DNA from 2 places in the Bacillus salitolerans genome. Region 1 is predicted to be linked to the other one. Evidence: riboswitches for the same ligand, from Rfam matches in the RefSeq annotation. Region 1 holds a riboswitch; the other holds the start of a gene.
What was found. A riboswitch is a leader RNA that binds a small molecule or an ion and turns the genes downstream of it on or off. The one in region 1 is predicted to bind cyclic di-GMP.

Region 1 (4,012 bases):
CTATGATTTTGTTGTTCAGGTTCACTATCAACAAGATGGGAAAACAAAAAGAGAGACAGCAGAGGTGAAAGGGCGTATTAACGTAAATGATGAAGGGAAAATAGCACGAATTCGAGATCTAAATGGTGATGAACTTCTGGAAGCGATGCAAAGAAGTGAGTAAGAAGTAAACCAATAGTATATGTGTACTACACATTATATGTATAATACAATTCCAAGTCGCTAGCCCATTCTCTTGCTGAAAACTTTTCTACCTTCTTCATAATCAAAAAAAGAGTAGGACTAGCCCCACTCTTTTTACTGCTATTTGTTTTCTTTTCCTTTTCTCTTCTCATCTTGTTTATTTGATTCTTCATGCTTGCGCTCGTCGGCTTGTTGATTACCTTCTTCCTCATTACTTACAGTCTCAGATGGTTTTGCTTCAGCCTTCGTTGCTTTCTCATCTTGCTTCTTCTTATTTTCAGGTTCAGCTCGATTTTGAGAATCTTCACGTTGTTTTTCTTCATTTTTCTTTACTTCATTACGCTTTTGTTCGTCAGCTTTTTGCTTCTCTTTTTCATCTTTCTTCACTGATTCATTCTGCTTCTCATCAGCCTCTTTTGCCTCTTCTTGCTTCTTCGTAGCTTCACGTCCCTGTTCAGCACGTTTTTGTGATTCTTCCCGTTGCTTTTCTTCTTGTTTCTTTACCTCTTCACGTTTTTGCTCATCAGCTTTTTGGTTTTCATCTTTTTTTACAGACTTACTTTGTTTCTCGTCTGTTAATTGCTTTGGATCTTCCTTCCCACGATCTTCCTTCTCTTTACCTTTTTCAAGAGCTACTTTACCTGCTTTATTGGTATCTTCATTCATCTCAGTAAGAAGCTCTTTCTTCTCTTTCGCTAATTCTGCGTTCAATTCAGCAAGTTCTTCATTATAATCCTGTTCATTCATTTCGCCATCATCTAGTTCTGCTTCAAGATCAGCACGCTTTTGTTCAATTGCAAGTTCCTTCTCATTAAGCTTTGCTAGGGTCTTGTTGATCTTCTTCTCCAGCTTCTCTTGTGCTTTTAATATATTCTTTACGAGAGCCTCTTTTGCTTGTGGATTTTCCACTTTTTCTAGAGCAGTTGTTAAGGCAACAAGGTTAGCTGCCATTTTTGCTTCAAGTTCAGCACGTATAGGGTCTACTGGAGCTTCTGTTGCAACTTGACCTTCATCGCCTTCCGATAAAGGTGTTTCCGCTGGTTGCAATTGTTCGTAAGTAGCAAGTGCCAATTCTTGTTGCTCAATTGCCTTTTGAAGAATGTCTTGTGCTAGTTCCACTTGACCGCCTGCAATTAATACTTCAGCTTCTTTGATTCTTTCTTCAGCAAATGTTGAAAGTAGTTCAGCCTCTTTCACCGAATCAAAGGTTAAAGACAGCTGTACATTTTCACGTAATATTTTAAAAAAGTAAAAGAAATCACCTGGTAACAAAGAGGGCAAGTCTGCTTCAGCAGCTATCTCATCTGGCGTCTCTTCTGCTGAAGTACCTTCTTCTACTACTTCATCCTCAGTAGTAGGCTCTGAACTTTCAGTTGTTGAATCAACAGTTTCGACTGGTTGGTCTTGTTGAACCGTCTCTTCCACTTGTGAATCCGTGGACTGTTCATGATTATCTGCATAGGCTTGTCCAATTCCAATTGAAAAAGCAAAAACTGATGTAACTATACTTGTTGCAAGCACATTCTGAATATTCTTATTAAACATCATAAAAAATCCCTCCAACACAAGTTATTTGAATCGGAAGAATTTCGAATTCTACTTAAAAATAAGTAAAGTATCTCAATTCTTCAGCAGATCAGCCACCCTAGTATAAACCGTAGGTCTGTACCTTTGCGTCTCTATCTTTCAATAGGTTTGCCTTTTTCAAATGAAGAAACGACGATATTTCATTCTTCATATTAGTAAGAATATACAGTATCTTTTCTAAAAAGAATATGCATATTTTTTTCCATTCAAAGTAAAATCCTTTTTTAGGACGGCGGCTTCCTACAAATGATGAAGCTTAGTATGAATCATTTGGATTTTGTCCTGGATACTTTCGATCTTTTCTTTTGGATTTTGGTTTTTTTATCATCCATATTAAGATCAAAACAATGATAAATAGAACAATCATTATGGTTGTCCATGGAAATGTCTTAGGGGCAATTGCGACTTCTCCCCGTTCTTCCATTTTTTCTTGTGTCTTCTGCACTTCATTATTTTCAATCGATATGGTTTGTTCGTAAGATTGGGTACTTCCATTCACATCCAGTGATAAACTAACATCGTATGTTCCTGGTTCTAATGTTCCTTCTGACCATCTAATCGGATAATGAAAAGTCGTCATAGGCGCCATTTTAAATGAAGGAATTTCTCCTGTCATGGAGAACGTTGTATCTTCATTCTTGGTGATCTTGTAGGTTCCCGATATATTTGGAACAATGACCGGATAGCTATTTTCCATTGGAACCATAATCGCAATTTGCTCGGGAGAAAAGAATGGTTTGTCTAATTCCATTGAAGGTGTCTCGTTATAATCTGTTACATCAATCTGAACACCAATGTTAATTGCTTTGTATTGGTCAATCAGTAGTTGTGAGTTTTCTTCTTTCTGTGTCAATTCTTTTGTGCCTTTAAAGACTCTAAACTCTACACTACCAAGTAACGTACCATTAATATTTGGAATATTTAGTGTAAATTCAACGAGCTCAGACTGCAAAGGTTCAAGTGTTACTTCAGTTGGGGTAGTGGCTATTTTTTGAAATTGAAAGCTTTCATTGATAATTTCCGTTCCTTTTAAAACAGGCTCTGTTTGGTATAAGATCCCTTGATTTCCACTATAAGCATTCAAACTTCGAATGATAACATTCAAATTCTGTTCACTGTCATTGATAATACGTGCTTGTAACGTAACAGTATCATGAGGTGTTCCTTTGAAATGGTAATATCCTTTATTACCAATTTGTGAATCTGGAAAGATTGGTTCCACACGGAATTCAAAATTATTTTCCTCTGCATATACTGAAATAATTGGGTAAGATATAAACATAAAGGCTAGTAAGATCAAGCATAATAACAGGTGTTTCATTAACAACCACTCCTAAAAATTAAAAAGTCCCCCTTAGTATTGGAGGACTTTTAAAAAAATAATCATTTATTAAGGAGCTGTATTTATAGTTACAGTTGCATCTGTTTTGTATGTTTTTGCATAGGCATTAGCAGGAATAGTCAATTCTACACCTAGGTTACCAATTGTGTAGGAACCCATACCACCATTTAGTGACGCGGATAAAACTTTAACCGTACTTCCATTATCTAGTGCTGTTCCTGAAGCAACGGGAGTGATGGTTGTAATGTCAGATGAAGTCGAGTCTTTCTTATTAATTGTAGGTACTCCGACTACTTTTAATGAATTCGTAGCAAGAGATTTTCCGCCAATAACATAAGCTCCATTACCATCAACTTCTTTGAATTGAGTTAATGTTAGTGAAAGGTTCCACCCCTCACCCGTACCTCTTGCATCCGTGATATCACCAATAGCCCAATTTGCAGTAGATTTCACTAGAGTACCATTTAATGTTGCTGGTAAACCAGTAAATGTCATGGATCCTCCAGATAAAGTCCCGCCTTGAACGGTTGAAGTTGTAGAAGCAAATGAATGCGTGCTAAATGCAGTTGCAACAATACCAAAAGCCATTGTAGTAACAATAAACTTTTTAAATAGAGATTTTTTCATCTATGAATTCCTCCTAAAGTATATGAGATCAAAACACGAACGACTAGACAACAAATAATCATATTTGCTGATTTGGCTCGCATTCACTTAGAAGGTGAATTTGAATTTCATCAACAACGTAATCATACGAGGTTTAGAGATTATTGAATAGATAGATTCCATTTCCAAATGAGGATTTCGCTGGTAAATAATCATTTGTCACAGGAACTGTTTACATTAATTAATAGTATCTCTTTATATGAAACAATGAGAATTTCTTCGATTAGTGTATGT
Region 2 (4,012 bases), on a different contig from region 1:
TCCAGCTGTGGATAGAGGCGCAGTGATTGGCATTATTCATCGCCCTATTCCAGGAGAATCGGGATATACAGTTCAAAACGAATTAATACCAGCCCCGAAGGTATACCCAGTGATTGTGAGACCTGGAAATGGAATTATCATTGAAGAAAATAAAATTGTGGCAACTGCGTCAGGGCGACCACAAGTGGAGCAAAGAGGAAAACTGATTACAGTAGCTGTTAAACCAAAGCTCGTTCACCAAGGAAATGTAGATTTGGAATCTGGAAATATTCGGTTTATAGGTGATGTAGAAATAGTTGGAGAAGTAAATAATATGGTTGTGGAAGCTGAAGGTGAAATTAATGTTCACAAGCTTGTTAATAAAGCAATTTTGACAACTTCTGGTTCCATCATTACGTATGGAAATATCGTTGGTTCAGAGATTTCAGCAGGGAAAAACAATATGTTACAGGTTGAGTTAGGACATTTGCTAGGGAGTCTCTATCAACAAACAGAAAAATTACTGAAAGTGGTCAATGAACTGATGCTGTCTCCAGCTTTTAAATCTAGTGATTTATCTAATGGTGGGTTAAAGCCGTTAATTCGAATATTACTAGAAAAGAAGTTTCAAAGCTTCCCATCCATAGCTAAAAAGTATGTAGAGGTTGTAAGAAAGGGAGAAACGTATTTAGATGAAGAATGGAAAGAAGTAGCGATATCGCTAAATCATCTTTTTTTATCCTTAACAAATGAAGTCATTTCAATTGAACGTATAGAGCAACTATCACAAAAAATGAAGAAACTAAATGAAGAAAGCGATTCACCGATTGATCAAGATTCCTTTATAACAGTACCTAATGTACTAAAGAGTAAGATTTATTGTAGTGGTAATGTGTTAATAGTAGGGAAAAGTTGTACACACTCTACTATCCATGCAGGTGGTAGTTTGAAAGTTAAAGGTGCTCTAAGAGGTGGAGAGGTTTATGGAAGACTAGGTGTTGATATCAATGAAGTTGGTGCTGAAAGTGGTGTTACAACCTTAATATCTGTTCCAAGTGATCAAACCATAAAAATAAATAAAGCAATGGAAGGTACTACAATCAAAATTGGAAAGTCTAAATACACCTTTCAAGATGTCACCTATGAGGTTGTTGCCTACCTGGACAACGAAGGGAATATAGCGTTTAAATCATAAAGGGGGAAATCGAATGTTAAAGTACTCATTGCTGGAACAAGAAGATGGAGTAAGGGTGGATCTAGAGGGAGATTTGGATATTGAAACTACTGAGATTATAGAGGAAGAATTAACCCCAAGTCTCCTTACGTATCGTTCAGTTGTATTCAATTTTGAAAGGGTACCATTCGTAGATTCCTCAGGTATTGGACTTTTGTTGAAAACCATCCAACTGCTGACAGACCAAAATATTAAGGTAACTATCACGAATGTAAATGAGGATGTGGCGATGGTTTTCGATATACTCCAAATATCAGATATTGTTGGAGAAGATGTGTTTGTTTAGGAATTAGTATCTTCTATAAGAAAAGGAGGAATTAGATGATTTATGAATATCTGTTCCTAGCCATACTATTTGCATACTTACGTGCAAAGTCATTTGACCATTTATGGGAGGTTAAGATTAAAGCTCCTTATCTCATATTAAGCTGCTTTGTCCTTCAACTCATAGCCATGTATCTTTATGATTACTCAGCATTTACAAAGTGGTTTTCTCTATTTATCGCAGCTTCATATCTCCTGCTTTCAATAGGGGCGTTGATCAATAAACATTTACCGGGTTTTATACTTTTCTCCGTTGGGATGTTTTTAAACTTCCTAGTCATTATCATAAACGGTGGAAGGATGCCGGTATCTAGCAAAGCATTAGAAGCGGCAAACCTTTCTCATTATATAGAAATTCTTGAATCAGGCTATCGAAAGCATCAATTAATCAATGAACATACAATGCTACCTTTTCTAGGTGATGTTATTCCACTTCACTTGCCTTATGCATTATTTGATAAGGTCATTAGCATAGGAGATGTCATTATTACTTTTGGGATGTGTATCTTCTTTTTTTATACCATCACTGGAATAAAAAGCTACGTTGATATCTTCCACAAAAACAAAAAAGGGCTAGAAATTGATTGAATCTGACAAAGTAGGATTCAACATTAAAATTGGTTTCAATCTTGGGGCGTAGGATTTTCAAAGAATATAGATGTTTTTCTTATCGAAAAGGGCAAACTCGCTCGAAAGACGAGGACGCAAAGCTAGGGCCTAAAGAGGAAAATCTCAATGGCAGCCGGTTACCGAAGAAGGAGGTTGATCCCATGAAAGGTAAAGTATTTCTAATCATGGTTCTTGCTGCAATGGCATTATCTGCAGTAGCAGGAGTACCTTGGCGTCCATAATCATAATCTTTTAGATTTAAGGATTCAATAGCAGTACCTACGCCCCAGTTTTTATTAAAAAATAGATGTTTCTTGATTAATTTATTTGTTAAACCACAAGTTATTTCCTCATATTTTAAAAAAGGATGTGAAAGAAAATGCCAACCAAATTAAATGTATATATTAATTCAATAATATTGGTTGGTTTTACATTATTAGTCATATCCCTCCTTACAACCGATTACTCCCGTATTGAAGTCATTCTTGCATTAGGTATCTTGGCAGGGGTATTAGAGTATTTTTTAATTGAACTTCCCAATGGTACCTTATTTACTAGTTCTCAAACCTTTACGTTTATTGCTTTATTGTTTTATGGAGTGGAAAATGCAGTTGTAGTGGAACTCGTTATTTTCCTCTTAACTACAGCCTTATTATGGAAAAAAAGAAACATTAAGAAAAATTTGTTTAATTTGAGTCTATATATTATCTGTATTATTGTAGCAGGTTTGTTCTTTGAATGGCTATATGATCGCGAGAGTATTTTTCATTGGAAAACAATGTTGCTACTATTCGCTGTTATAGGAATACATTCTTTGGTCAACTATATATTGATTGCTGTTGTTTTTTCAACACTTAATAATAAACCTTACTGGGGAACCTTGTTAAATATTTTATTAGATGCTATCTATATGTTTCTTACGACATCTAGTATTACATTGTTCCTTGTCTATATTTACAGCTTAAAGCAACCACTCCTATTTTTTATTGTTACTTTCTTTGTTGTATTTTGCTATTTTCTACTTAGATACGCATTTGGTTTATTTATTAACCTTCGAAAAATCTTCTTATCAACAATGGAGAAATTTTCAGAAGTGTCAGAAATGAAATTGTTAATCAACCGTGGTCACTCTACGCGGGTAGGGAAAATGGCTAGAAGAATAGCTGAGGAATTAAAATTACCCATGGAGGAAATTGACTCAATTCATTATGCAGCCCTTTTTCATGACATGGGTAAGCTCCAATTAGGTGAAAAACTGTTTATAAAAAGAGGCCCTTTAACGATTGAAGAGGAAAGGGAATATAGGAACCATATTGAATTGGGTTCGAAGATGGTGAAAGAAATATCAGGGTTAGACAAAGCAGCAGAATATGTTTTCTATCATCATGAGCAGTGGGATGGAAATGGTTTTCCATATAATTTAGCCGAAGAAAGCATTCCTTTAGGCTCTAGAATCATTTCTGTTGCCAATGAGCTCGATCATCTTTTACTTGATCCAAAGATAAAAAATCCCAAAAAAGAGTTTAGTAAGCTTGCTGGGAATAAGCTTGATCCGAAGTTAGTTGAAGTAAGTTTAAATATATTTATGGAACTGTGTTTAGGTGAGTCGGTGGAAGAAGTTGTACATGAGAAGGAATCAGTTGAGAAAAAAGTAGATTCTAAACTTAGTCACAAACTTAAAGACTCTGAATTATTAAGTAAATTAAGTGTGACTCACCTTACATTCAAACATCAGGTTTTTATTGATGGAAAAGGTCAGGAAGTTAGTCTTGATATTGAACAAAAGTTAACTGTTCTCATTGAGAAGGTACAAGTGGAACAAAGAATCATCAGGGAAATAGTAGAAAATGAAGCTGGAAGACTTTA

Region 2: it holds a riboswitch for cyclic di-GMP, as region 1 does, so the genes downstream of both, ACFSCX_RS15205 (HD domain-containing phosphohydrolase) here and ACFSCX_RS24305 (DUF5667 domain-containing protein) in region 1, are expected to answer to the same signal.

What each region holds. Positions count from the first base shown of each region.
Region 1 covers NZ_JBHUEM010000055.1:191,978-195,989, reverse strand. The annotation lists gene ACFSCX_RS24310 (hypothetical protein) at 1-163, shown strand, start outside; gene ACFSCX_RS24305 (DUF5667 domain-containing protein) at 304-1,731, opposite strand; cyclic di-GMP riboswitch class I at 1,811-1,893, opposite strand; gene ACFSCX_RS24300 (WxL protein host-binding domain-containing protein) at 2,027-3,091, opposite strand; gene ACFSCX_RS24295 (WxL domain-containing protein) at 3,161-3,739, opposite strand.
Region 2 covers NZ_JBHUEM010000024.1:110,700-114,711, reverse strand. The annotation lists gene ACFSCX_RS15220 (flagellar assembly protein A) at 1-1,174, shown strand, start outside; gene ACFSCX_RS15215 (STAS domain-containing protein) at 1,188-1,499, shown strand; gene ACFSCX_RS15210 (DUF5317 domain-containing protein) at 1,535-2,125, shown strand; cyclic di-GMP riboswitch class I at 2,206-2,291, shown strand; gene ACFSCX_RS15205 (HD domain-containing phosphohydrolase) at 2,526-4,012, shown strand, end outside.